2 regions of the Catenuloplanes sp. NPDC051500 genome follow, and region 1 is predicted to be linked to the other one. Evidence: predicted binding sites of a transcription regulator. Region 1 holds the regulator's gene; the other holds the start of a gene.
What was found. The regulator HrcA, encoded in region 1, represses chaperone genes, less so after heat shock. The targets are predictions, from matches to a motif close to GGTTNGCACNCTCNNNNNGAGNGTGCNAACC.

Region 1 (14,120 bases):
TCCCGACCGTCCGGCCGAGTCCTGGGATGGTCGCCAGCCCTACCGCGGTCCGGCAGACGGCACGGCCCGGCAGGCCCCGGGCGCGGCCGGAGTTGGGCGGCGTCCGGCCGAAAGCACCGGCAGGCACGACAGCGACCTGCGTACCGACGACCGTTTCACAGCGACCGGCCACCCGGACACCCCTCAGCAACGGGCCAGGCAGTCCGGCACCCGCCGCTACGAGTAAGCAGCACCCGAGCGCCGCCACCAGGGCTGGCGCCGGAGCGGCACCAGGGCTGGCGCCGGAGCGGCACCAGGGCTGGCGCCGGAGCAGCACCGCGGCTAGCGCCGTAGCGGCTGGCGGGCGCCCATGAGCAGGTAGTACGGCGGTATTCCGCCGAACAGGAACGGAGTGGTGAGCTCCTCGAAGCCCAGGTCCGTGTAGAGCCGGCGGGCGGCGGCGCTCTCCACGCGGACGCTCAGCAGGACGCGGGAGGCGGGGCTGGCGTCACAGACCGAGGTGATCAGGGCACGGCCGAGGCCCTGGCGCTGGGCGGCGGGGTGGACGTGCAGCTCGGTGAGTTCGAGCGTGTCGGGGGTGAGCCAGGAGGCGGCGGCCACGGCGGCGAGGCGGGGGTGGACCTGCCGTTCCCACCAGCTGTGGTCCCCGGCCGGGAAGGCGTAGCAGAAGCCGGCCAGGTGCGGGCCGTCGAATGCGCCCCGGGCGATGACACCGGGATGCCGCGCGTGCTCGGTGAAGATGTCGCGGCGCTGGAGCTGCTCGGCGGGAGTGAGACCGAACGCGGCGGTCATCACGTCCGCGGCGGCGGACGCGGCGACGGCGAGGTCAAGCGAGGTGATGATCATGTCGCGCGGGACAAACGCAACGACGGGCACCGCGCGGCCTTGGAGGAGGCCGACACGGTGCCCGTCCGTGAAGCGCTGTTTAGAGCAGACCAGTGCGGTGGATCAGGCGGCGGTCGAGAGCGCGAGCAGGCGCTTCGCGATGGCCGACTTGCGGTTCGCGGCCTGGTTCTTGTGGATCACGCCCTTGCTCACCGCCTGGTCGAGCTTCCGGCTGGCGTCCCGCAGGAGCGTGGTCGCGTTGGTGTTGTCGCCGGCCTCGGCGGCGGTGTGGAACTTGCGGATGGCCGTCTTCAGCGACGACTTGACCGACTTGTTCCGCAGCCGGCGCTTCTCGTTCTGCCGGTTGCGCTTGATCTGGGATTTGATGTTCGCCACGCGACAGCCACGTCCTTACGAAATTGCGATTACTGACGACAGAAAGATGGTGAATCAAGCTGGTGCGAGCGCAGGCAAACTGGTGCCGCTGCACGCGAAAGCCCAGAGTACCAGCCCGGATGCGGGCCGGCCAAAACGGCCGCCGATCAGGTCGTCAGCCACCCTCGCCGGGTGGCCAACCAGTGCAGCGCCATGTTGCCGCTCCACCGCTGGTGACCACGAATATACGGTGACGCGCTGCTCGGCCCGGAGTCGGCCCTCGTCAACCAGTACCCGGCCATCGACGCGAGCATCGCGTCGAGCGCTTCGGCGGGCACGTCGCGGGCGGTCGGGTGCGCGGCGAAGAGGCCGTCCGCGTCCAGCCCGCTGGCGTGCGCGGTGACAAGCAGCGTCGCGGTGTCGAAGAACGGCGCGCCGCGGCAGCACCAGGTCCAGTCGCAGATCCACCCGCGACCGGCCTTGTCGACCATGACGTTGTCCAGCCGGAGGTCACCGTGGATCACGCCGTCACCCCGGCCGTACCCGGGCGCGAGCTTCTCCAGTGCGACCAGCTCGTCGAGCAGCTCGCCGTGCCGCGCGGTCGCCCAGGACGGCAGCGCCGGCTCGGGTTCACGGCCCCCGGCGATTTCCGCCCACCAGGACAGGTCGTGCTCCAGCAGGTAGGACAGTGGCGGCAGGTCCAGCGCGAGCAGCTCCGCGGGTGGATCGGCCAGCGCGTCCGCCGCGGTCGCCCAGGCGTCAAGCGCGGCCCGCAGATCCGGCGCTGTCCAGGGCAGTAGCGGCACCGCGCCGTCGATCGCGTCCAGGCAGGTCGCGTAATAACCGGCGGCGGTCAGCGACCAGCGCGGCCGTGCCGCCGGGACCGCCTCGGGCAGCGCGCCGGTGATCGACACCTCCCGGTACTGCCAGTCCGCCAGGTGCCGTTCGTGCTCAAGCGACGCCGCCTTCACGAAGAACCGCTGTCCCGCCTCGGTGTCAAGCACCCCGGCGAAGCCCCTCGTGAAACCGCCGCCCGCACTCGTCGCCCAGACCACCGGCGAACCGAGCCGCGCCCCGATCACGGTGCGCAGCTCCATCGGCAGGTCCGCCCAGGCCGGCCGCACCGCGGTGGCGCCGTACGGCACATCGGGCAGCGAGATCACACCCATCGCCCCATCCTGCCCCGGATGACCGGAAATCGTTACCGCGGGGTAGGTCCACACCACAAGATCAGCCGCGGGGGGTACGCCGTCGCCGCCCGCGCGCCCGGCGTATGGAGAATCGCCCGCCGCCGGCCATCCACGCCCGTCAGCCCGCACGCATTCCGCGGCTTGCGCCGGGTGGGGCGGGGGATCCGGGGCCGGTAGCGCGCGGAGCGCGTGATGGCACCGGGCCGCGAAGCGTGCGGGGTGTGCGAGGCCGCGGCGTACCCTCGGAGGATCCTGGTTTTGATCGCTCCTCCCGGCGGGTCGCCGGGCGGGCTCGGCGGCATGGGACCATGGAGTGCGACCCAGTGACTCCGAGCGCGATCGACCCGGCGGCTCTGAGTGCGGTGACAAGCGGCCTCGACGACAAGAACGGACGAACGTGCCACCCATGCGTGACCCCGGCGCGACCGATCCCGGCGCCATCCGGAACTTCTGCATCATCGCCCACATCGACCACGGCAAGTCGACGCTGGCTGACCGGATGCTGCAGCTCACCGAGGTGGTGGACGCGCGGCAGATGCGGGCCCAGTACCTCGACCGGATGGACATCGAGCGCGAGCGCGGCATCACGATCAAGTCCCAGGCGGTCCGCATGCCGTGGACCGTGCGGGAGGGTGAGCGCACCGGCGAGTCCGCGGTGCTCAACATGATCGACACGCCTGGGCACGTGGACTTCACCTACGAGGTGTCGCGCAGCCTGGCCGCCTGTGAGGGCGCCGTGCTGCTTGTCGACGCCGCGCAGGGCATCGAGGCGCAGACGCTTGCGAACCTGTACCTGGCGATGGAGAACGACCTCCAGATCATCCCGGTGCTGAACAAGATCGATCTGCCGGCGGCGCAGCCGGAGAAGTACGCGGAGGAGCTCGCCCACCTGATCGGCTGTGAGCCAGAGGACTGCCTGCGGGTCTCCGGCAAGACCGGCATGGGCGTGGCGCACCTGCTCGACGAGGTGGTGCGGAAGCTTCCGGCGCCGACCGGTGATGCGGCCGCGCCGGCCCGCGCGATGATCTTCGACTCGGTGTACGACATCTACCGGGGCGTGGTCACCTACATCCGGGTGATCGACGGCAAGATCGAGGCGCGCGACCGGATCAAGATGATGTCCACCGGCGCGGTGCACGAGCTGCTGGAGATCGGTGTTATCTCGCCGGAGATGCTCAAGGGGACCGCGCTCGGCGTCGGCGAGGTCGGTTACCTGATCACCGGTGTGAAGGACGTGCGGCAGTCCCGCGTCGGCGACACCGTGACGATCAACAACCGGCCGGCCACCCAGGCGCTGGGCGGCTACAAGGACCCGCGGCCGATGGTCTACTCCGGCCTCTACCCGATCGACGGCTCGGACTACCCGGCGCTTCGCGAGGCGCTGGACAAGCTGAAGCTCAACGACGCGGCCCTGGTGTACGAGCCGGAGTCCAGCGCGGCGCTCGGCTTCGGCTTCCGCTGCGGCTTCCTCGGCCTGCTGCACCTGGAGATCATCCAGGAGCGGCTGGAGCGCGAGTTCGGCCTCGACCTGATCTCCACCGCGCCGAACGTGGTGTACCGCGTGCAGATCGAGGGCGGCGAGGAGGACATCACCGTCACCAACCCGAGCGAGTTCCCGGAGGGCAAGGTCGGCGCGATCTTCGAGCCGACCGTGCGCGCCACGATCCTCGCGCCGAATGACTACGTGGGCGCGGTCATGGAGCTCTGCCAGGGGCGGCGCGGCCAGCTCAAGGGCATGGACTACCTGTCCAGCGAGCGCGTCGAGCTGCGCTACACGCTGCCGCTCGCCGAGATCATCTACGACTTCTTCGACCAGCTGAAGAGCCGCACGAAGGGGTACGCCTCGCTTGACTACGAGCCGTCCGGCGAGCAGGAGTCCGACCTGGTCAAGGTCGACATCCTGCTGCACGGCGACCCGGTGGACGCGTTCAGCGCGATCGTGCACAAGGACAAGGCCTACAACTACGGCGTCACCATCGCGGCCAAGCTGCAGAAGCTCATCCCGCGACAGCAGTTCGAGGTGCCGATCCAGGCCGCGATCGGCAGCCGGATCATCGCCCGCGAGACGATCCGCGCGATCCGTAAGGACGTGCTCGCCAAGTGCTACGGCGGTGACATCTCCCGGAAGCGGAAGCTGCTTGAGAAGCAGAAGGAAGGCAAGAAGCGGATGAAGATGGTGGGCCGGGTCGAGGTGCCCCAGGAGGCCTTCATCGCGGCGCTGAACACCTCCGACGGCGGCGAGGCGGGCGGCAAGGCCCCGAAGAAGTGACGGTGCACTGCTCGCGGTGCGGCGTGGCTCTGCCCGCCGCACCGCCGACCGTCTGCGCGGCCTGCGGCTACCACGTGTACGTGAACGCGCGCCCGACCTCCGGGTTGATCATCCTGTCCGAGGACGGGACCCGCTTCCTGGCGCTGCTGCGGGCCCGTGAGCCCAAGGCCGGGCTGTGGGAACTGCCTGGCGGTTTCTGCGACGGCTGGGAGCACCCGTCCGAGTCGGCGGTCCGGGAGGCACGCGAGGAGCTCGGCGTCGACGTCACGCTCGGCGCGCTGGTCGGCATGTATGTCGGCTCGTACGACTACCAGGACGAGACGCTTCCGGTGCTCGACTGCATCTACCTCGCCACGCTGCCGCCGGACGCGGTCATCACGCTCGATCCGGCCGAGGCCGCGGAGCTGACCTGGTTCCCGATCACCTCGCCACCGGCAATGGCGTTCGGGACGATGGACCGCGCTCTCGAGGACGCCCAAAAATACTTCATGCGATAGGCGGTTTGGTTTCTCCGAAGTCCGGGAATCCATCGATCACACAACGACGGATACAAGCACCACCCCGGATATCTGGAGGCTCTTCAATGACCATCGTCGGCATCCTCACCGCTCTCATCGTCGGCCTGATCATCGGCGCGCTCGGCCGCCTGGTCGTGCCGGGTCGCCAGAACATCCCGCTGTGGCTGACGCTCGTCATCGGTGTCGGCGCGGCCCTGCTCGGCACCGCTATCGCCCGTGGCCTGGGCTACGCGGAGACCGCCGGTTTCGACTGGCGTGAGCTGCTCACCCAGGTCGTGCTCGCCGCGATCGGCGTCGCGCTGGTCACCGGCTTCTGGGGCCGTCGCAGCGTCTCCCGCTACTGAGACACCGGAACCTCAAAGCCCGGCCGCTGGTGCGGCCGGGCTTTTCCGCGTCCAATTCCCACACGTTGTAGGTATTGAACGGGAATGCGCGTCAGCTGAACACCTCGGCCACGACGCGGCCGGTTCCCGCTGCCGGAACGCCCGCGATCGGTGACCAGTCGCCGCGCTCCGCGTCCCACTCCAGGCCGCCGAAGAGGACGCGTTTCACGCCGAGCTGGCTGGCGTGCGAGACGAGCCAGTGTGCGTAGCGCCAGCCGTCGCGGTCGTCGCTGACGTCGAGGGTGAGGCCGGCGGTGTCCGAGGCGGCGGATTTTCCCCAGTCCGCGTGAAGTCCCTCCGCGAGGACTGACGCGGCCGCGCTGCCCCGGAGCTCGGGCTCGCCGGTGACCGTGCAGGAAACCGCGCCGGTCGCCTCGCCGAACAGCGCCCTGGCCAGCACCTCGGACTCCGGCGCCCACTTCTGGTACGCCTCCGGGAACGCGCTGCGCTGGACCAGTTGGGCCGCATCGGTGACCCGCATGTCCTCCCAGCCGGAGACCTTGCGGAGCGCCTCGTAGAACTTCCCGGACGCGTAGCGGGGGTCGCGGATCTCCTCGGGCGTGCCCCAGTTCATGCTTGGCCGCTGCTGGAAGAGGCCGATCGAGTCGCGGTCGCCGCCGGCCAGGTTCTCCAGCTTCGACTCCTGCAGCGCGGTGGCGAGCGCGACAGTGACCGCGTACTCCGGCATCTTCTGGCGGATGCCGACCGCGGCGATGGTTGCCGCGTTCGCCATCTGTTGCGCGCTCAGGTTGACCTGGCCGTCCGCGGTGACCACGCAGGCGCGGGACAGCACGAGCGGAACCTTGGGGAGTGTCTCGCCCCAGTCGTGCCGGGCGGCCAGCAGGCCGAGCGTCCCGGCAAGTGCCATCGTCGCGACCGCAGCAGTCACTCCCTGTATACGCAACCGTCACCCCCGTTGTGTAGGGGTCCCACTTTACTGGCGAGAAGTGGGAATCCAGTGCGGTGGTCGTTTCTCGCGGTGAGCCAGGATTCCCTCCCGGCCCTCGGCGGACCGGAAGTAGTGGTCGGAGGCGTCCGCCATCCGGGCCAACTCGTCCCGCACTGTCGCGTCCTGAAGCAGCGCACGGGCCCCGCCGAGCGCGGCCGGCGCGCCCTTGAGCATCGACTCGCAGTAGCCGGCGACGCTCTCGTCGAGCGCGGTCTCGTCGACCACGCGGGTGACCAGGCCGATCTCCGCCGCGCGGGCCGCGTCGAACACGTCACCGGTTAGGAACAGCTCGGCGGCCGCGCGCGCGGAGATCCGCCGGCGCACCGGCACCGAGATGACCGCCGGGACCACGCCCAGGCGGACCTCGCTGAACGCGAACGTCGCAGTCGACGCGCAGACCACGATGTCCGCGGCCGCGATCAGGCCGATGCCGCCGGCGCGTGCGGCGCCGCCGACCCGGGCCACGATCGGCTTCGGCGACTCCCAGAGCGAGGCGAGCAGGTCGGCCAGGGGCACCACCGGCAGTGTGCCGTCGCCGTCGAACGCGGCCGCGGTCTCCTTCAGGTCGGCGCCGGCGCAGAAGACCGGGCCGGTGTGGGAGAGCACGATCACCCGGACGGCGGGGTCTGCCACGGCCGAGGCGAACGCCTCGGACAACTCGCTGATCAACGACGTGGACAGGGCGTTGCGATTGCGCGGGCTGTCCAGCGTGAGGGTTGCCACCCCGTCGCCGGCCTCCACCCGCAGGAGCGCGGACGTCATGCGGGCACACTAGACGAGTGCCAGGCGAACTTCCCGACGGCGAGGCCGTACCACGTGACGGCGCGTTGCCCCCCTTTGCGCTCGAGGCGTCGGGGCGACGCGGTTTCGGCGTCTATCTGCACGTCCCGTTCTGTGCGAGCCGGTGCGGGTACTGCGACTTCAACACGTACACCGCAACGGAGCTGGGTGGGGGTGCGAGCCGGGACGAGTACGCGGAGACCGTGCTGGCCGAGCTGCGCCTCGCATCACGCGTTATGACGAAAAAACCGAAAAAAGTGGACACGGTGTTCGTGGGGGGAGGGACGCCGACGCTGCTGCCGGCCGACGACCTCGCGCGGATCCTGGCCGCGATCGACGACACCTGGGGACTCGCGCCGGACGCCGAGGTGACCACCGAGGCCAACCCGGAATCCGTCGATCCGGCGTACCTGAGGACGCTCCGCCGGGCCGGATTCACCCGGATCTCGCTCGGCATGCAGTCCACCGCGCCGGGCGTGCTGCGCATCCTCGAACGGCAGCACTCCGCCGGTCGCGCGCCGGCTGCCGCGATCGAGGCCCGGGAGGCCGGCTTCGAGCACGTCAACCTCGATCTGATCTACGGCACGCCGGGAGAGACCGCGGAGGACTTCGCCCGCTCGCTCGACGCGGTGATCGCGGCCGGGGTGGACCACGTCAGCGCCTACGCGCTGATCGTCGAGGACGGCACCCGGCTGGCCGCCCGTATGCGCCGCGGCGAGCTGCCCTACCCGGACGACGACGTGGCCGCGGACCGTTACCTGGCCGCCGACCGCGCGCTGACCGCCGCCGGATTCAGCTGGTACGAGGTCAGCAACTGGGCCACCACGCCCGAGGCCCGCTGCCGGCACAACCTGCTCTACTGGACCGGCGGCGACTGGTGGGGTCTGGGGCCGGGCGCGCACAGCCACGTCGGCGGCGTCCGCTGGTGGAACGTCAAACACCCCTCCGCGTACGCGAAGCGCCTGGCCGCCGGCGAGACACCCGCGCTGGCCCGGGAGCTGCTCACCGACGCCGACCGGCACATGGAGGACGTGATGCTCCGGGTCCGGCTCGCATCAGGGCTGCCGCTCGCGGCGCTTGACGAGGCTGGGCGCGCCGGAGCGAAGAGCGCGCTGGTCCGCGGCCTTCTCGACCAGGACGCCTACGGCGAGGGCCGGATCGTATTGACTCGAGACGGGCGGCTGCTTGCCGACGGGGTGATCCGCGAGTTGCTCTGACGGACCACCCCTGCGGCAGCGTGCTTACTTCACGATGCGGTACGTCACCGGGTAGGTGTACCACTCGCCGTCATTGACCTTGATCGTCGCCATGATGCCGAAGATCAGGACCACGATCCAGACGACGAACGGCAGGAACGACAGAATGCCGAGCGTGCAGACCGAGAGGACCACGGCGACAAGCATCGCGACGCCCCAGGTGATCTGGAAGTTCAGCGCCTCGACCGCGTGGGCGCGGACGGTCTGCGACTCGTTGCCCTTGACCAGCATGATGATCAACGGAGCGAGGAAGCCGATGAAGATGCCGCCGACGTGCGACAGGATCACCCAGGTCTTCTCGTCGTTGACGTAGTTGCCCTTGGCGCCGGGGTAGCCGGGCTGGCCGTACGGCTGCTGGTAGCCGCCACCGGGCGGGGGACCGTAGCCGCCGGCCGGCGGGTAGGCGTTCGGGTCGCCGCCGGGCGGGGGATAGGCGTTGGGGTTTCCACCGGGCGGCGGGTAGGCGCCCGCGCCACTGCTGGGCGGCGGGTAGGCGCCGGCGCCGCTGGACGGAGGGGGATAGGCGCCCGCGCCGCTTGTGGGCGGCGGATAGGCGCCGGCGCCGCTGGACGGGGGCGGGTAAGCGCCTGCGCCGCTGGACGGAGGCATGTTGTCGTACGACGGCGGGGTGCTGTACGACGGGTCGTTGGAGCCCGGGGTGCCCTCACCAGGCGGACGAGGCGGTTCGGTCATGCCCGTCACGGTAGAGGGGGCGATCAAAGGCCGCCACCGCCGTTCCGCCATAAAAGCATATATCAGAAATATCGCATATGTGGTGCAAAGTGATCATCGCTTCTGCCGGACGTGCGTCGTAGACTGGCACTCGCTACAGTCGAGTGCCAGCATCGGCGAGAGGAACCTCTGACCGGCGGGAAGGTAGGTTGGCGATGGCGTTGGATGATCGCAAGCTCGCCGTCCTGCGTGCGATAGTCGAGGACTACGTCGCCACGCAGGAGCCGGTCGGCAGCAAGGCACTTGTCGAGCGGCACAATCTCGGCGTCTCCCCGGCCACCGTGCGTAACGATATGGCGGTCCTGGAGGAGGAGGGTTACATCCGGCAACCGCACACAAGCGCCGGCCGCGTCCCCACCGACCGCGGCTACCGCCTCTTCGTCGACCGGCTCTCCCGGGTCAAACCGCTGAGTCCAGCCGAGCGGCGCGCGATCGAGCGGTTCCTGGTCGGCGCCGTCGATCTCGACGATGTGGTGCATCGCACTGTCCGGCTTCTTGCTCAACTCACCCGTCAGGTCGCGGTCGTGCAATATCCGAGCCTGGCCCGGTCCTCCGTGCGTCACCTGGAGCTGGTCTCCATCTCCAGCACCCGGCTGATGCTGGTCATGATCGCGGACACCGGCCGGGTGGAACAACGCCTGGTGGAGCTGCCTGAGCCGACCCCCGCCGACGAGGTGCTCGACCTGCGTACCCGGATAAACGAAAAGCTCTGCGGCAAGCGTCTGGTGGACACGCCGACGCTCGTCGAGGCGCTTCTCGACGAGATCCGGCCGGAACAGCGGACCACGATGGCAGTGCTCTCGTCCGTGTTGCTTGAGACACTTGTCGAGCGGCGCGAGGAGCGGGTTGTCCTGGCGGGCACCGCTAACCTGACCCGGGGTGGCATCCTGGACTTCCATGGTTCGCTCCGGCCCATCCTGGAGGCGCTTGAGGAGGATCTGATCCTGCTCAAGCTGTTCGGGGAGGTCGAGCCGGCCGCCACGCGGGTCATGATCGGTGATGAGACGAAGATCGACAATCTCCGGTCCGCGGCGGTGGTCAGCACCGGTTACGGACCGCACAGCACGATCGTGGGTGGGTTGGGCGTGCTCGGCCCGACCCGGATGGACTACCCCGGCAACATCGCGACGGTGCGAGCCGTGGCACGCTACGTGAGTGAACTGCTGGCACAGAATTAACGGCCGGCATTCCTGATCCAGACAGACATGGGGACACCAACGCAGTGGCCAGGGACTACTACGGGATCCTCGGCGTAAGCCGGGACGCGACCGACGACGACATCAAGCGGGCCTATCGCAAGCTGGCCCGCCAATACCACCCGGACGTGAATCCGGATCCCGAGGCGCACGAGAAGTTCAAGGACATCAACGCGGCGTACGAGGTTCTCTCGGACGACAAGAAGCGTCAGATGGTGGACCTCGGCGGCGATCCGCTGGCCCCGGGCGGCGGTGGCGGCGGTCCGGGCGGTCCCGGCGGCGCCGGCCCGTTCGTCGGGTTCCAGGACATCATGGACGCGTTCTTCGGCCAGGCCGCGGGTGCGACCCGTGGCCCCCGTCCGCGCACCCGCCCGGGCGCCGACGCGATCCTCCGCCTCGAGCTCGACCTGCAGGAGACCGCGTTCGGCGTCGAGGCGCCCATCACAGTCGACACCGCGGTCATCTGCACCACCTGCTCCGGAGCGGGCACCGCGGCCGGCACCCACCTCGCCACCTGCGAGACCTGCCAGGGCCGGGGCGAGGTGCAGTCCGTGCAGCGCACGTTCCTCGGCCAGGTCGTCTCCTCGCGCCCCTGCACGGTCTGCCAGGGCCACGGCACGGTCATCCCGAGCCCGTGCCCGACCTGCGCCGGTGAAGGCCGGGTGCGTACCCGCCGGTCACTCACCGTGAAGATCCCGGCCGGCGTCGAGGACGGCATGCGCATCCGCCTCGCCCAGCAGGGTGAGGTCGGCCCCGGTGGCGGCACCGCGGGCGACCTCTACGTCGAGATCCACGAACGACCCCACGACGTCTACTCACGTCGCGGCGACGACCTGCACTGCCGCGTCACAGTGCCGATGACCTCGGCCGCGATGGGCACCCGCCTGACCATCAAGACGCTCGACAGCGAAGAGGCGATCGACGTCCGCGCCGGCACCCAGCCGGGCGCGACGATGCGGATCCGCGGCAAGGGCGTCCCGAGACTCCGTGGCCAGGGCCGCGGCGATCTCTTCGTCCACCTCGACGTGCGCACCCCCACCAAGCTCACGTCCGAGCAGGAGCGGATGCTCCGCGACTTCGCGAAGACCCGCGGCGAGGACATCGCCGAACTGTCCAAGCAGGGCGGCTTCTTCTCCCGCATGCGCGACGCCTTCAACGGGCATAACTGATTGGTCGTCGCTTCGCTCCTCCGGGCTCGACGCCACGGCCGAAGAAAGTCGTTCTCAGGCAGACGAAGAGCGTGTCTGACGGAGAACGACTTTCTTCGGTCGTCCGCGCCTCACGACGTGGTCACGCAAGCGACGGGTCCGGAGAAACTGCAGACTAAGAGCGGAGCGGGTGGGCTTCGAGTGTTCACGATGGGCTAGTGGGTCTCTGATGTCGTTGCCGTTGTTTCTGGTCGAGTCGCTTCCCGCGGTTGATGAGTGGGTCCTGGATGGGGCTGAGGGGCACCATGCGGCGAATGTGCAGCGGCTTGGCGCGGGCGAGGAGCTGATCCTGGCGGACGGGCGAGGTGGGACGGCGATCGCCGTCGTCGTTGCACCGGGGAAGGGCAACCTCAAGATCAAGATTAGGTCGCGGGGGTACGAGGAGAGCGCCGACCCGCGTCTGGTCGTCGTGCAGGGGCTGCCCAAGGGAGACCGGGGCGAGCTGGCCGTGCAGGCGATGACCGAGGTCGGGGTGGACGAGATCATTCCCTGGTCGGCCTCACGCTCGGTCACGGTGTGGAAGGGTGAGCGGGCCGGCCGTGCCCGGGACAAGTGGGCGTCCACCGCCCGGGAGGCGGCCAAGCAGGCCCGCCGCGCCTGGCTGCCGGAGGTCGCACCCGGCGCGCTGAACACCGGGCGGGTGGCCGAGCGTCTGCGGGGTGGAGCCGCCGCGTTCGTGCTTCACGAGGAGGCGACGGAGCGGCTCAGCACGGTGCCGCTGCCGTCTGCGGGAGAGATCCTGCTTGTGGTGGGGCCCGAGGGTGGGATCGCACCGGCGGAGTTGGACGCGTTCGTCGAGGCCGGCGGGCGTACCGTGCGGCTCGGTGATCAGGTTTTGAGAACGTCGACCGCGGGAGTGGCGGCGCTGTCCGTCCTCTCCACCCGCCTCGGCCGCTGGTGACCGTGCACGGTCCCGGCCGTGATGAGGCGCCCGAGGTGACGCTGCGGCCGCTCGCCACGGAGGACCTGGACACGGTGGTGCGCTGGTTCGCCGAACCACACGTCACCCGCTGGTGGGAGGCGCCCACCGAGCCCCAGGCGGTCCGCGCTCGCTATGCCGGCCGGATCGCCGGCCGCGAGCCCACCGAGGTCTTCATGATCTCGGCGGGCGGCCGGGCGGCCGGCCTCATCCAGCGCTACCTGATCGACGACCACCCGGAGTGGGCCGAGGCCCTCGCCGCCACCGGTGCGCTCCCGTCCCCCGCCGCAGGCCTGGACTACCTGATCGGAGACCCGTCCCTGACCGGGCGCGGTCTTGCCTCCGCCGCGATCCGGAGCTGCGCCCAGCGCACCTTCGCCGACCATCCGACCCTCGCCGCGGTCTGCGCGGCCCCGTTCGTGGAGAACACGGCGTCCTGGCGCGCCTTGGAACGGGCCGGCTTCACCCGCGCCTGGTCCGGGCCGATCGCAGACGTGGACTCCCACCTCTACCTGTCCGCTCCCGAGCTGGGGCGAGCGGCCGAGGATCTCGCGTTGCTTGCGACTGAACTTCGCAAGACCCGCCGATAGCGGACCTACCGTCTCGGTGGCACGAGCGTGTCGATGATCGCAAACAGAGCGTAGGCGCCGTTGCGGGTGTCGTCGAACATCGTCAGGGACGGCAAGTCGCCGGCGGCGTACCAGTGGAAGGGGAGTTCTGGGTCTGTGGTCGGCGTGGCCGATCGGGTGACGGCCAGGTAGAGGTGGTCGACGTGGATGTGGGCGGACGGCAGGCGGGACTCGGCCGGGACCTGCTGCTCGGTGATCCACAGTGGGATCGGGACACGGACGGCGGCGGGGTAGTCCGGGACGATGCCTGAGAAGGGCAGCACCAGCGTCGCCTCCAGGCCGGCCTCCTCGCGCACCTCGCGTAGCGCGGCCTCGGCCGGGTTCTCGTCCGGTTCGACGTGGCCGCCGGGGAGCATCCAGCGGCCGAAGCGCGGGTGTTGGATCAGGCCGATCCGCCACCCGCCGTCGACGAGGCCGAAAAGGAACACGCTCGCGGTGGCATGTTTGATCATGAGGACATTGTCAGATGCTCAGTTCGGCGCTCAGCGGGCGGTCGTCGACGGAGCGGGCAGCCTCGATGCGGTAGGTGCCGGGGACGGCCTGCCAGCCGTCGTCCCAGATCTGGAATGCGCGTTCGGGCAGCGGGATGCGGACGGACACGGTCTCCCCGGGGGCGGCGGAGGCGGGGGCGAAACCGGCGAGCCAGCGTTCCGGGCGGTCGACGGTGGTGCCGACCACGGCGCCGGCGTAGATCTGGACGATCTCGCGGCCGGGGCGGGTGCCGGTGTTGCGAAGCGTGACCACGACGCTGCCGACGTGGTCCGGCTCGGGGTGGAGTTCCATCGACTCATACGACCAGGTGGTGTAGCCCAGGCCGTGCCCGAACGGGAAGAGCGGCGCCACAGTGCCGCGCTGCCACGCCCGGTAGCCGATGAACACGCCCTCGTCGTA
Region 2 (14,120 bases), on a different contig from region 1:
TCCGGGCCGGGCACCGAGACGGCCAGTGGGAGCGGCTGGCCGGGGGCGGGGCCGAGGCGGCGCACGTACCGGCCGCCGTCCGCGACAGCGGTGCCCTCGCCGGTCAGCCAGCGCACGGATGCGGCCACGCCGGCCCGGTCCGCGGTCGTCTCGGTGCTGCGTACGGCCGCGCCAGCGTGGTCAAGCAGCGTGACGCCACCACCTGTCGCGGCAGCCAGGCGCCGCACCAGGCGCTCGTCGACCACCTGCATCACGTAGACCGCGGCCACCCGGGCGCCGGTCCCGTCGCGGATCTCCACCCGGGCCGCGACCGCGCGTGCCGGCCCGGCGGGCGTCGGCGCGGCACAGTCGGCCCACGGTGGCGGGGGTGCGTTCGCACTGGTCAGCTCCGGGCCGCCGGTCGCGTCCACCACCTGCACCGCGGTGGCCAGGCCACGCGAGACGACCAGGTCGGCCAGGACCGCGCGCTGGGCCGGGTCGGGGAGCACCGCGAGCGCGTCCGCGCTTGCGGAGAGCCGGGCGCACAGCTCGCCGACCGCGGTACGCACCGCGCCGGCGGCCAGGTCGAGCCGCTCGTGCGCCCGGTCGCGGGCCAGCGCGTCCACCGCGCCGCCGACGAAGACGGCACCGAGCAGCACCGGGCCGAGCACGACCGCGAGGAAGGCGGAGGTCAACCGTCCGCGCAGGGTCACCGCCTCTCCCCCCATGACGCCGGGCCCGTTAGCTGCGATGCTGGCATAGGACGGCCCGATTGCCCGGGTTGTGGCAGGAGTGTTGCGTGCCGGATTTTTCGGATAAAGACGAGTTTGTGCCAGAAGCTGACGATCGGGGGCGGAAGACCGCGATCCGGAGCAGGCTGCTTGCCGCGCGGCGGGCACTGCCTGAGGACGATCTGCGCCGGGCCGCCACCCGGCTGCGGCAGGCGCTGAGCGCGCTGTTCGAGGCCGAGAAGCCGATACTTGCCACCGCGTACGTCCCGGTCGGCTCCGAGCCCGGAGGGACGGACCTGCCGGACGCCCTGTCCCGCATGATCCACCCGAACGGGACGCTGCTGCTGCCCGTACTGCTGCCGGACTTTGATCTTGATTGGGCCGAGTATGCCGGTCCCGCGTCACTCACCGCGACCGGGCGCGGACTCCGCGAACCAAGCGGCCGGCGCAAGGGCGCAGCCGTCGTCGCGGACGCGCAGCTGCTCGTCGTGCCCGCGCTCGCGGTCGACCGGCGCGGCGTGCGCCTCGGCCGGGGCGGCGGCTCCTACGACCGGGCGCTGGCCCGCTGCCCGTCCGCGCTGGTCGTGGCGCTGCTGCACGACGGTGAACTGCTCGACGACGAGCTGCCCGCGGAGCCGCACGACCGCCGGGTGCAGGCCGTGGTGACGCCGGGCGGGGGACTGCACCGGTTCGGGTGAGCGCCGCCTCGCTGGACGGATGGCGCCTCGATGGCGGATCATTGGCACTCGGAATTCCCGAGTGCCAACCGCGCGTTGTCTCGGACTGAGAAACATTGAGAGCGCCGAAGATCCTCCGGAGGGGAACGTGCCCACCTACCAGTACGCCTGCACCGAGTGCGGCCACCAGCTCGAGGCGGTGCAGTCGTTCAGCGACGGTCCGCTGACCGAGTGCCCGGTCTGCCACGGGCGCCTGCGCAAGCTGTTCAACTCGGTGGGCATCGTGTTCAAGGGCTCCGGGTTCTACCGCACTGACTCGCGCGGCGGCAGCACGTCCGCCGAGCCGTCCGGCACGAGCTCGTCGGAGTCGAAGCCGGCCGAGACGAAGAAGCCCGCGGAGACCAAGAGCGGGTCGGAGAGCACACCTGCGAAGCCCGCCGCCAGTTCCTCGACGACGTCGTCAAGCAGCTCGGCATCCACAGCTTCGTAACCCGCTGTCCACAGAACGCGCGAGTTATCCACAGATCTGCCAGTTATCCACAGGCCGGCGTCCCCAGCCTGTGGATAACTTTTTTCTACCAGTGCGGCGGACGATCCTCGAAGAGACGCTCGTCATTGCCGGACGAGTACTCACCCCAGCCGCGGTCCGTGTCATCCGCGGTCTGGTCCGGCAGGACGGGCAGGTCGTCGTCGACCAGGTCGACGGTGCGCTCGTCATCGAGGCCGGCTACGGGCTCAAGCTCCGGGTTCACGCGGACCAGCGTACCCACCCGCAGATGACAGGCCTCCCCCGCAGGTGGGTCCGCCGGGTGGCGCGTTGGTAGCGTCAGACGGCGTGACGACCCCCAGCGGTGCCCCGGACGACCACAGCCCCTGGCGGGACGTCTCCGGCCCTCCCCCGTCCGCCGAGCAGACCGGATACACCGGCCCGCCACCGCAGACCCCGCCCGCGCCGGGCTGGCGGCCACCGGTGCTGCGGCCATCCCCGCCACCGCGGCAGCTGCCCGGCCAGGACCTGGGCGCACTCGACGCCGCCGAGTCCCGCGCACGCGGCCTGAGCTACGGCGTCGGGATCGGCGCGCTTGTCGTGATGGTGATCGCGCTCTGCACCGTCTGCGGTCGGTTCCTGTTCTAGATCTTCCAGTTCATCGACGCGCCGGTGTCACCTGTCATCACCACGAAGTAGCCGGTGATCAGCGCCAGCACCACCGCGACGACGCTCAGCCCGATGGTCAGCGCCTTCGGCGTGCCTGCTCGCCGGGTCAACAACAGTAGCGCGCCGGCGACCAGCCCGAGGCCGAGCGAGAAGAAGAACGTGCGCTGGCCGTACGACGCGTGCTCGCCGATCTGGTCCAGGAACTCCTGGGGCGTGCCGTCCGCCTCGCGCATCTGGTAGAACGCGTTGCCGGAGAGCATCGAGAACAGCGCGGACACCGGGGCCACCACCGCAAGCAACGCCACCGCCCAGTCGATGCGGTGCCGTACCGCCGGCCAGACCGCAAAGACGATCGCGCCGAGCGCGAGCAGGGGCACGAACACGACCGCCGCGTGCACCAGCAGCACATGCGCGGGCATCCCGTTGATGGTCTCGAACACGATGACTCCTCAGGCCGTTCACTTGATTGCTACGTCAACACAGTCACCGCCTGATCGGTCCGGTTCCCGAAGTCTGCTCACAATCTGCTCGTGTGTTAGTCACCACCACCTGTGAGCCGCCTCGCCCGCCACCTTGAGCCCCGCGCGGGGACGTGTTGTCATAGGTGAATGCCCACCGCCGACGACCAGCTGCGGGAGCACGGCCTGCGGGTCACCCGCCCGCGGCTCGCCGTGCTCGACGTGCTGTCCGGCGGCGGCCACCTGGAAGTCGAGGAGATCGCCCGGCAGGTCCGGCTGCGTCTCGACTCGGTCTCCACCCAGGCGGTCTACGACGTGCTCGGCGCGCTGTCCCGGGCCGGTCTGGCCCGCCGCCTGGAGCCGGCCGGCAGTCCCGCGCGCTACGAGGCCCGTACCGGCGACAACCACCACCACGTGGTCTGCCGCGGCTGCGGCACCGTCGCGGACGTCGACTGCGTGGTCGGGCAGGCACCCTGTCTGGACCCGCACAACGCCGGCGGTTTCGAGGTCGACGAGGCCGAGGTCACGTTCTGGGGCCTCTGCCCGTCCTGCCAGTCCCGCCGCTCCGCCGAGCGCTGACCGCACCCCCGCCGTACGCTGGAAAAATGGAACCCGATGACGACCTCGGTCTGTTCGGTCCGGACTCGGTGACCTGGCGGGTGCACGCCGGGCCGATCATGCCGGTCGCCGGTCTCCGCTCGCTCTACCTCCAGGCGCTGCACCCGCGCGCGATCGCCGGCGTCACCCAGAACTCGTCATTCCGCGCCGACCCATGGGGCCGCCTCGGGCGCACCCTGCAGTACCTGGACACCGTGCTCTACGGCACCACCGCCGAGGCCGAGGACGCCGCGCGCCGCGTCCGCCGCCGGCACGCCACGATGCGCGCGACCGACCCGGACACCGGCGAGGAGTTCCGTGTCGACGACCCGGAGCTGCTGCGCTGGGTGCACGTCGCCGAGGTGGAGTCGTTCCTCACCGTCGCCCTCGGCACCGGCCTGCGCCTCACCCCGGCCGAGGCCGACAGCTACCACACCGAGCAGCGCCGCGCCGCCGCGCTGCTCGGCCTTGACCCGGCCACCGTCCCCGGTACCGTCGCGGACGTCGCCGACTACTACGCGGACATCCGCCCGCAGCTGCGCATCACGCCGGACGCCGCCGCCACGTTCGCCTTCCTCAGCGCCCCGCCGCTGCCCACGCCGCCGCCGACCAGGCTGCTCCGCGGCCTCCCGCTGCGCCTGCTCATCAACCTCGGCCCGCCCCGCCTGGTCTGGACCGGCCTCGCCACGCTCGCCGTCTCGCTGCTCCCGGCGTGGGCCCGCCGGCACTACGGCCTGCCCGGCCTGCCCACCACGGATCTCTCCGCCGCGGTCAGCACCCGCGCGCTCCACCTGGCCCTCTCGCCGATCCCCCGCCACCTCTACGACAGCCCACGCCACAAACAGGCCATCGCCCGCGCCACCCGCCTCGGCGTCCCTCTCCCCGCCTGACCCTCCCATTCCGGACAAACCCCTAATCTCCCCCCACCCACCCTCTTTCCACCCCGGTTTGCTCTGCTTACATTGACAAACTCCGCAAAACACCTCATCGGACATGTCCCGCTATAGCCGGACCCCGCAGGTAGGTAAGCAGAGCAAAGTCAATCGGAAAGCATCATCAAGGGGTGCGGAAGTGACATAAGCGAAATGTCGGTTTCGAGGATGGGTGCCGACCAAACGACACGCCGACGGCGGGCGCTCGATCAAGGATCAAAGGCTTCAAGAGCTAGATATGCCCAGGTAATCGCGCATCACCACCCGAGGCCTCCCGGCGACACCGGTCGGCCGCGGGCGGCCTTCCTGCCAGTGCCGTGGGCGCAAGAACAAAACCCCGCGGCGGGAGCGGATCAGGCCTGGTCGCCCTCGCGGGGGCGGGGGGCCGGGTCGGTGCGGAGCGTGGACTCCATGGCGGACCAGGGGTCCTTCGGCTCGGCGGTGGCGCCGGCCGGGCAGACCGCGCGGAAGTCGCACCAGGAGCAGAGGCGGCCGGGCGTGGTGGGGAACGCGGAGTCAGGGTCGGCGCCGTCCGTGACCGCCTGCTCCGCGGCCATGATGTCCTGGGCGGTGTCCTCGGCGCGGCGGACCTGGCGAGCCAGCGAGTCGTCGGTGTGCTCGTGCGCGGCGACCGCGCCGGTCGGCAGGTGGTGCAGCTCGACGCGGTGGCAGGGCTGGTGGAAGACCTTCTCCGCGGCGAACGCGTAGAGCGCCAGCGCCTGGGAGCCGCGCGCCTCGTCCGGGTCGGAGCCGGAGCGGCCGGTCTTGTAGTCGACGATCACCAGCTCGCGGCGGCCGTCCGGCTGGACCCGGGAGTCGATCCGGTCGGCGCGGCCGTTGAGCGCAAGCACTGTGGTGCGGGCGGCGACCACCCGCTCCACGCCGACCGGCTCGAACGCGGGGTCGAGCCCGGAGACGTAGCCCTCAAGCCAGCCCAGCGCCTTTCGCCAGGCCTCGCGCTCCTGCTCGACGTCGCGGTAGCCCTCCCGTACCCACGTGGCTTTGAGAAGTGTGCCGAGCGCCTCGGGACGGCGACGGTCGGCGGGCAGGCCGAACCAGTTCTTCAGCGCGGTGTGCACGCTGGCGCCGAGCGAGTTGTGCGCCCACGGCGGACCCTTCGGCGGGGTCGGCCGGTCCACGTACGCGTACCGGTAGCGGCGCGGGCAGTCCGCGTACGACCCCAGCTTGCTTGGCGTGCAGACGAAGAGCCGCTGCGGCATGCCCGGGAAGCCGAGCTGCTCGGGCACGGCGGAGCGGCCGGTGGACGACGACGAAGACCTGCGCACCCCCCGATCCTGCCAGGAGCGGGCCGGACCTACAGCGCGTGGCCGGTGTATTCGGTCACGAACGCGGCCACCGAGTCCGCGATCAGCTGCACCGCGATGGCGGCCAGCAGCAGACCGGCGATCCGGGTGAGCACCTCGATGCCGCCCGGCCGCAGCACCCGCACGATCACCCCGGAGAAGCGCAGGACCAGCAGCACCACGCCCATCACGGCGACCACGCCGAGCGCGATGGAGATGTAGTCGGCGGCGTTCGCGGCGTTCTTGACGAACAGCATGGTGGCGACGATCGCGCCGGGACCGGCAAGCAGCGGCACGCCGAGCGGCACGAGTGCCACGTTCGAGGTGACCTGCCGGTCGGGCGCGGCGTCGGTCTTGCCGGTGAGCAGTTCGAGCGCGATGAGGATGAGCAGCAGGCCGCCGGCGCCCTGCAGCGCGGGCAGGTCGACGTGCAGGTAGTCCAGCAGCGTCTGCCCGAGCAGCGCGAAGACCACGATGACGCCGAACGCAAGCGCGACCGCCTGCCGCCCGGCCTTGCGGCGTTCGCGTACGGGCAGTGTTCCGGTAAGTGCCAGGAAGATGGGCACCATGCCGGGTGGGTCCACGATGACCAGCAGGGTCACGAAGACCTCGCCGAACAGTTTGAGATCCACGCCCCCCACGGTAGCGTGATCAACTTCGGTCAGAGCGGCGGGACTCCATGACCGGCCGCCACGATCTTCTCCAACACCTCGGGCGCGGTGGTGAATGCGCCCAGCCGCACCGTCTTGTGCGTGCCGTGGAAGTCGGACGAGCCGGTCGCCACCAGGCCCAGCCGGTCGGCGAGCCGCCGCACGTGCGCGCGCTCCTCCGGCGAGTGGTCCTCGTGGTCCGCCTCAAGGCCGAACAGCCCGGCCGCGGCCAGCTCCTCGATCATCGAGTCCGGCACGATCCGGCCGCGGCGGGTGGCACGCGGGTGGGCGAAGACCGGTACGCCGCCGGCGCCGACGACCAGGCGCACCGCGGTGAACACGTCGATGTCCGCCTTCGGCAGCCGGTAGCGGCGGCCCAGCCACTGCGGCCCGAACGCCTCGGATGTGGTGCTGACCAGGCCGAGCCGGATCAGCGCGGCCGCGATGTGCGGGCGCCCGACCGAGCCGCCGGCCGCGTACTCAAGCACCTCCGCCCAGCTCACGTCCACGCCGTCCGCGCGCAGCAGGTCGACGATCGCCTCGCCGCGACGCTCCCGGTCGGTACGCACCCGGGCCAGCTCGGCGGTGAGCGCCGCGTCCGCCGGATCGATCAGGTACGCAAGCAGGTGCAACCCGATCCCCGGCTCCGCGCCGTGCCACCGGCTGGAGATTTCCGCGCCCCGGATCAGCGTCAGCCCGTCCGGGCGCGCCGCCTCCGCCTCGGCCCAGCCGGCCGTGGTGTCGTGGTCGGTGATCGCCATCGCGGTCAGCCCGGCGTCCGCGCCGGCCCGGACCAGTTCGGCCGGGCGCAGCGTCCCGTCACTTGCGGTGGAGTGGGTGTGCAGGTCGATACGCGTCACTGACCGAGTGTGTCCTACTTCGTCCGCGCGTCGCTCGCCGACCCGAGCCGCGGCACGTACTGCCACCCGTCCGGCACGCCCGCGGGCAGCGTGGCCGTGTCCCGCCCACCGCCGGCCCGGCAGCTGACCGACAGCCCGGCCGCGCCGGCCAGCAGCAGGTCGCCGGTGAGCCAGACCGCGGCCGTACCGGCGGCGGCCACGCACTGTCCGGTCTGCCGCCCGCTCTCCACGTCGATCAGCCGGAAGACGCCGTCGCCGGCCTGGTAGACGTGGCTGCCGTCGGCGGACAGCCGCACGCTTGCATCGCCGTCTCGGGTCAGCCCGAGGTCGCAGCCGCCGGTCGTCCCGATCGTCAGCCGCGCGCCGGTCGCGGCCAGCCGGGCCAGGCAGACCCGGTCCCCGCCCGCCTCGCGGACAAGCGCGGTGGTGACCCCGTCGGCCCGTGGCCCGAGCACCGCGAGGATGCGCGCGTCCACCGCGGGCTGGGCCGGCGCGGCCGGGTCGAACAGCCCGTATCCCGCATCACCGTCGTGGACAAGCACCCGGTCCCCGACGAAGCCGACCGGCCGGACACCCGCGCCGACCGGACCGCCGCCGATGATCGCCAGGCCCTGCGCGGTGACGGCGCCGACGTGCAGCCGCCCGTCCGCGACGAACGAGATGCGGGTGCCGGCCGGGTCGAGCGTCCAGCCGTCGCCCTCGCTTGTCAGCGCCTTGGTGGTGCCGTCCACCTGCAGCATCAGCCGCACACCGCGCTCGCCGCCGTAGACCCAGCCGATCGGCACCCGGTACGCCCGGGTGACCGCTCCCACGCCGGGGAGCGTCACCACGGACCCGCCTGTCGTCCAGAGCTGGTCCCCGGCGCGCACGTCGAGGTCGAGGCCGGTGAAGCCCGGGCCGCGCTCCGCCACGGCCGGTGGCAGCGGCGCCCCGCTTGTCGGCTCGGCCGGCGCACCGTTCGGCAGCATGGCCGTCGGCGACGTGCCGGGGCCGGGCCGGAGCGCGCCGAGCCCGAGGATTGACGCGCCGGCCAGCAGCACCGCGGCCGCGGAGGCCACGGTCAGTCGTCGTTTCCGGATGACTCGGGCGCGGGCGATGGCGCGGCCGGCCGGGTCGTCCGCGGACCGGGCGTTCTGCGTGGTGGCGCCGAAGAGGTCGCGAAGCCGGTCTTCGAGCACCGGGTTCACCGCCCCTCCCGCGCGAACTGCGGGTGGGAGACCGGGACCGGCCGGGCGGGCAGCGGCCGGGTCGGGATGACCGGCTCGGTGCGCGGCGCCGGGTCGGGCGCGGGGGCGGGGACGCGCATGCCGGAGTCCGGGTCGATGCCCTCGGCCGCCAGCCGCTGGCGCAACGCGTTCAGCGCCCGGAACGTCTGGCTCTTCACGGTGCCGGGCGAGATGTTCAGCAGCGCGGCGGTCTGCGCCTCGGACAGGTCCTCGTAGAAGCGGAGCACCAGCACGGCCCGCTGCCGGCCGGGGAGTTCGCGCACGTGCCGCCAGAGCGCGTCCCGCTCCAGCTGTGCCTCGATCTCGTCCGGCGCCGCGCGCTCGGGCAGCACCTCGGTGGGGCGCTCACCGTGCCAGCGGCGGCGCCACCAGCTAGTGGACGTGTTGACCAGGACCCGGCGCGCGTACGGCTCGACCGCCTCGATCCGCCCGAGTCGCCGCCAGGCAAGATACGTCTTGGTAAGCGCGGTCTGCAGCAGGTCCTCCGCGGTCGCCCAGTCGCCGGCCAGCAGGTAGGCGGTGCGCAGCAGCGCGCTGGACCGTGCGGCGACGAAGTCGCGGAACTCGTCGTCGACGCTGTCGGCGACCGCGTGCGTGTCCCGATCGGCGCTCACCGGCACCGTTTCCGAGTCGCCTTCCACGTCACTCTCCCCCGCGTGTGGCAGCAGTCTCCGACAGACTCACACGGCGCGGTGGGCGATATCTATGGGCGAACGGCTCGTTTACGCGTCGTCACGCGTCGTCGCCGGGGTCGGCGTTCTTGCCGAGCCGGGCCTCGACGGCCTGCGGCTCGTACATCTCCTCGACGACGCGCAGGTACAGCTCGTTCGGGTTCGGCAGGTGTTTGACCTCGCGGAGCGCCTGGTCCTGACCGGCGGACTCGAGCACGAATGTGCCGTAGTTGAGCATGCGCCCGACCGGGGACTGCTCGTACTTCATGTCCGTGACGCGGGCCAGCGGCATCATCGCGACCTTGCGCGTGATGATGCCGCCGATGACCATCACCCGCTTGTTGGTCAGGATGAACCTGTCGAAGTACCAGTCCGCGACCTTCCAGGCGACGAAGCCCATGACGCCGAGCCAGACGATCACCGCGACCGTGGTGAAGCCGCCGCTCGAGTCCTGTTTGGCCAGGACGCCGGAGAGGTAGCCGAGCACGAACGTGGCGCCGGCGCCGATCAGCAGCGGCGTCCACAGGTGCACCCAGTGCCGCTTCCACTCGCCCCGGTACCGCTCGGTGGGGAAGAGGTAGCGGGCGACCAACGTGGACGGCTCGTCCTCAAGCGGCAGGACGCGCCTGGCGGACCCCACCGGCATGCCGGAGGCGTCGACGCGCAGCCCCTCGAACTCCTCCGGCTCAAACTCGGGCCTGACATATCCCTCGTCGGAGCCGGGAGGCCTCGATGCCGTCGTCATTGCGGGCTCAGGCGACCAGGCTGGTGAAGAACTCGCTGAATCCCTGTGCGATATCGCCGATCGTGCTGCCCAGAGACTGGAACACGTCGGCTGCCGAGTTTGGCCGGAACGCAACGAAGAAGATCAAGAAAGCGATTCCGAGCCAAGTGAGGATCTTCTTGGGCGACATTGCGGGCCATCCCCCTCTGCGGCTGTCGAATAACCGGTGTGCGCCGCGCACTCAGAGTATCAGCTGTGCATCTGGCTGTGAACGAATGACCCAAGCCCGGACCATTCACTCAGGGCACTCACGCCCGTCCATGAAGGTAAGGAGACGGTGCACCGTACACAAGCTCGGGTGGCACCCAGTCCGTCAGGTCGTGCAGGACGACATGCTCGGCGAAGAGGTAACCCGCGCTCGCGGGCCAGGCTACCGCATACAGCCACATCCCCCGGGCCTCTCCGGCGTACGCGCTGCGGTCCGCCGACGACTTCACCGACCACAGTGGCGTCGGGTGTCCGCCCACCTTGATCTTCGCGTGCGAGCCGGAGCAGTCCGCCATCGCGGAGCCGATCAGGTCGCCGAGGTCGAGGCCGGGCAGTCCGGCGAGCCGGTTGCCCAGTCCCACGCCCGGCTCCTCCGCCACAAGCACGATGTCCGCCGGGCCGTCGCCGAGCGGGGCCGGCCCGCTGTACGCGAGCGCTGTCGCCCGCACGCCGGTCCGCTCGTCGCCGGCCCAGCCGACGCCGGTCACGGTCCAGCCGGGCAGCAGCGGCCACGGACACCAGAGCGGGACGCGGGTGTGACCGTTCGCGGTGTGCGCCGTCACACTCTCCACTATCTCCGGACCGATGTGCTCGGCCACGTGCAGCGGCGCAACCGGGCCGCAGCCGTCGCACCGCCAGTCCGCGTTCATCAGGTCCGGCGGCCGGACCGCGCCTCCGCATCGAGGACAACTCACCGTCACGCCCACAGGACTACGGTGCGTGCCCGTCGCCCCCGGCGTCAAGCGAATCGGGTTTTTCGCCCCCGACCGGGACCGCATGGGCCCGGATCCAGGCGTGCATCGCGACGCCGCTTGCCACGCCCGCGTTGATCGAACGGGTCGAGCCGTACTGCGCGATGGAGAACACCTGGTCGCAGGCACCACGGGCGACATCGGACAGCCCCGGGCCCTCCTGCCCGAAGAGCAGCACGCAGCGGCGCGGCAGCGTCTCGGACTCCAGCGGGCGCGCGCCGGGCAGGTTGTCGATGCCGATGACCGGCAGATCCTCCGCACGGGCCCAGGCCACGAACTCCTCGATCGTGGGGTGGTGCCGGACATGCTGGTAACGATCGGTGACCATGGCGCCGCGCCGGTTCCACCTCCGGCGGCCGACGATGTGGACCTCCGCGGCGAGGAACGCGTTCGCGTTGCGGACCACGGTGCCGATGTTGAGGTCGTGCTGCCAGTTCTCGATCGCGACGTGGAAGCCGTGCCGGCGCAGGTCGAGGTCGGCCACCACCGCCTCTCGACGCCAGTACCGGTAGCGGTCGACGACGTTGCGCCGGTCACCGCCGGCCAGCAGCTCGGGGTCGTACCGGTCGTCGTCCGGCCACGGCCCCGGCCAGGGACCGACGCCGACCTCAAGGATGGGCTCGTCAGGTGATTCCACGGGGTCCAGACCCTAGACCAGTCCCAGTGCCGCCCCTAGGCCGGTAAGGAAACGGCGCTCGTCCGGGGAGATCTTCGGGCCGGCAAAGTGGCCGGAGCGGGACGCGGCGCAGACCTTCGCGGCGATCGCCTGGATCCACTGCCGATAGGCGGCGGAGTCGGCCGGGTCCGCGTGCTCGGCCAGCACCCGGGCGGCCTCACGCGCGGCGGACAGCACCGCGGCGAGCCCGGCCTCCCGGTCGGTGAACTCCTCCGCGTCCGGCCCGTCGCCGTCGGTCTCCGCGTAGACCTCGGACACCACGGCCCGGACCAGGTCACTGTCGGAGGCCCGGCCGGCGGCGATCGCGGCCAGCCCGGCGAGTCCTTCCGCGACGGTGCGTCCGGGTGAGTCGTGCTCCGCGGAGGTGGCGGCGATGACCACACGTCCGGGCAGGCGCACCAGGAGCATCCACTGTGCGGCCGGCATCGGCGGCGCGGGCGCGCGTGCGGTGGACCGGCGGCGTTCGGAAGCGGACGGGCTCGGCATGGCGACGACCTCCCACGGCCAGCATAGGACCGAGGGGGCGCCGGAAACCGGAGATCAAGACCCTTCGCGGGTACGGAGCGGCAGTGTGACAGTCGTTACGCCTGTGACGTGTCAGCTGCGGGATCGGGGCGGAGTGGGGTCCTCACACTCGAACTTTCCCCGGACGCAATGAGCGGCGGGGCCCTCCCCGGCACCCGCCGCCCACGCTCTGTTGGAGAAGATTTTGCCTTACCGTCCGTATTGAAGGGAAGGGTTCGGGCTAGTTGTTTAGGCGACAGTTATCCATTCGAGATGTTACTTATCGTATTTTTAAGTGAGGGATGACACAGTGTCACCGCAAGGGTTATCCCTACTCCAGGCTGGGACCGCAGGTCGGACAGGCTGTGCGAGGACCCGGGCTCGGAAACGCTCCCATCACTATGAGTAATCTGATGGAAGATCCTCGTTCTCAACTGACACCGTTGCGGAGAGGAATCGAGTGGGAATTGCACGTACAGAATCTGCACCCGGTTCTGCCTAGATCCGGGCCGGAACGGGTAACGACCCAGGTGAGGCGGGCGCCACTCTCCGCCGGGAATGCCCGTGCCCCTGGATCAGTTCCGACAACAGGAACCACTGCCCGCCAGATTGCCCCAGATCGGAGACATCACATGGCGACCGTTGCGCTGACCGACGCGAACTTCGACGACGTGACGAGCAAGGACGGCATCGTGCTCGTCGACTTCTGGGCCAGTTGGTGCGGCCCCTGCCTGAAGTTCGCCCCGACCTACGAGGCCGCGTCCACCAAGAACGAGGACATCACGTTCGGCAAGGTCGACACCGAGGCCGAGCAGGCCATCGCGATGAAGTTCGGCATCCGGTCGATCCCGACCATCATGGCCATCCGCGACGGCGTGATCGTGTTCTCCCAGCCGGGCGCCCTCCCGTCCAGCGCGCTCGAGTCCGTCATCGAGCAGGTCCGCGCCCTCGACATGGACGAGGTCAAGGCCCAGCTCGCAAAGAGTTAGCTGGTCGTCGCTTCGCTCCTCCGGGCTCGACGCCACGGCCGAAGAAAGTCTTTCTCAGGCAGACGAAGAGCGTGTCTGCCTGAGAAAGACTTTCTTCGGTCGTCCGCGCCTCACGTGGGCGGTACCGAACCGCGACGGTCCGGAGGAACTGCAGCAAAAAAGCAAAAGCAAGAGCGGAAGTGCCCTCGGGGGTACGGGTGAGAGGTTCTCTCGTCCGTACCCCCGAGTTGGTTTGATGGGTGGGCGTCAGGCGACGTGGGTGAGGTAGCTGTGGAGGGCCTCGGACAGCACCTGGGGGCCGGGGCGGGACCAGACGGCGGTGTGGAAGACCTCGACCTCGACCGGGCCTGTGTAGCCGGCGGCGTCGACCGCCTCGCGGAAGCGCCGCAACTCGATCACGCCCTCGCCGGGCAGGCCGCGGCCGAGCAGCACGCCCTCGGGGAGCGGCGTGATCCAGTCCGCGGCCTGGAACGTGGCGATCCGGCCCTCCGCGCCCGCCCGGGCGATCTGGTCCCAGACCTCCGGGTCCCACCAGACGTGATATGTGTCGATGCAGACACCCACCGACTCCGCGGGGTACGGCCGCGCCAGGTCGAGCGCCTGGCCGAGCGTGGAGACCACGCACCTGTCGGAGGCGAACATCGGGTGCAGCGGCTCGATCGCCAGCTGCACGCCCGCGGCCCGCGCGTGCGGGACCAGCTCGCCGATCGCGTCGCCCACGTGCTGCCGGGCCGCGTCCACGTCGCGTGAGCCGTCCGGCAGGCCGCCGGAAACCAGCACCAGGATCGGCGCGCCGAGCGTGTGCGCCTCGTCGATCGCGCGGCGGTTCTCGTCGAACCAGTCCGCCGCCTGGAAGAACCCGCCGCGGCAGAGCGTGGTGATCGGCAGGCCGAGATCCCGGGCCAGCGCCGCCGTCTTCTCCACACCGTGGGCCTGCGTCTCCTCACGCCACAGCCCCACGCCCCCG

Region 2: ACIA8K_RS13590 (FmdB family zinc ribbon protein) is a predicted target of HrcA. The motif match lies at 1,448-1,478, and genes of this name have one in related genera.

Annotation. Positions count from the first base shown of each region.
Region 1 is NZ_JBITDX010000021.1:81,054-95,173, reverse strand. It holds gene ACIA8K_RS32520 (hypothetical protein) at 1-226, shown strand, start outside; gene ACIA8K_RS32515 (GNAT family N-acetyltransferase) at 322-876, opposite strand; gene rpsT (30S ribosomal protein S20) at 949-1,221, opposite strand; gene ACIA8K_RS32505 (phosphotransferase) at 1,368-2,369, opposite strand; gene lepA (translation elongation factor 4) at 2,797-4,659, shown strand; gene ACIA8K_RS32495 (NUDIX domain-containing protein) at 4,683-5,156, shown strand; gene ACIA8K_RS32490 (GlsB/YeaQ/YmgE family stress response membrane protein) at 5,243-5,521, shown strand; gene ACIA8K_RS32485 (hypothetical protein) at 5,613-6,428, opposite strand; gene ACIA8K_RS32480 (enoyl-CoA hydratase-related protein) at 6,495-7,271, opposite strand; gene hemW (radical SAM family heme chaperone HemW) at 7,289-8,506, shown strand; gene ACIA8K_RS32470 (DUF4870 domain-containing protein) at 8,531-9,238, opposite strand; gene hrcA (heat-inducible transcriptional repressor HrcA) at 9,433-10,455, shown strand; gene dnaJ (molecular chaperone DnaJ) at 10,500-11,642, shown strand; gene ACIA8K_RS32455 (16S rRNA (uracil(1498)-N(3))-methyltransferase) at 11,851-12,582, shown strand; gene ACIA8K_RS32450 (GNAT family N-acetyltransferase) at 12,618-13,190, shown strand; gene ACIA8K_RS32445 (NUDIX hydrolase) at 13,196-13,681, opposite strand; gene ACIA8K_RS32440 (beta-glucosidase) at 13,692-14,120, opposite strand, start outside.
Region 2 is NZ_JBITDX010000005.1:349,817-363,936, reverse strand. It holds gene ACIA8K_RS13600 (diguanylate cyclase) at 1-692, opposite strand, end outside; gene ACIA8K_RS13595 (5-formyltetrahydrofolate cyclo-ligase) at 779-1,408, shown strand; gene ACIA8K_RS13590 (FmdB family zinc ribbon protein) at 1,536-1,877, shown strand; gene ACIA8K_RS13585 (hypothetical protein) at 1,963-2,139, opposite strand; gene ACIA8K_RS13580 (translation initiation factor 2) at 2,223-2,522, shown strand; gene ACIA8K_RS13575 (DUF2231 domain-containing protein) at 2,519-2,983, opposite strand; gene ACIA8K_RS13570 (Fur family transcriptional regulator) at 3,152-3,580, shown strand; gene ACIA8K_RS13565 (oxygenase MpaB family protein) at 3,607-4,488, shown strand; gene ACIA8K_RS13560 (RecB family exonuclease) at 4,884-5,816, opposite strand; gene ACIA8K_RS13555 (MarC family protein) at 5,846-6,466, opposite strand; gene ACIA8K_RS13550 (PHP domain-containing protein) at 6,496-7,344, opposite strand; gene ACIA8K_RS13545 (hypothetical protein) at 7,359-8,531, opposite strand; gene ACIA8K_RS13540 (SigE family RNA polymerase sigma factor) at 8,528-9,211, opposite strand; partial or broken gene ACIA8K_RS13535 (PH domain-containing protein) at 9,303-9,920, opposite strand; gene ACIA8K_RS13530 (hypothetical protein) at 9,994-10,155, opposite strand; gene ACIA8K_RS13525 (DUF6758 family protein) at 10,274-10,939, opposite strand; gene ACIA8K_RS13520 (TrmH family RNA methyltransferase) at 10,944-11,621, opposite strand; gene ACIA8K_RS13515 (hypothetical protein) at 11,634-12,146, opposite strand; gene trxA (thioredoxin) at 12,797-13,153, shown strand; gene ACIA8K_RS13505 (sugar phosphate isomerase/epimerase family protein) at 13,400-14,120, opposite strand, start outside.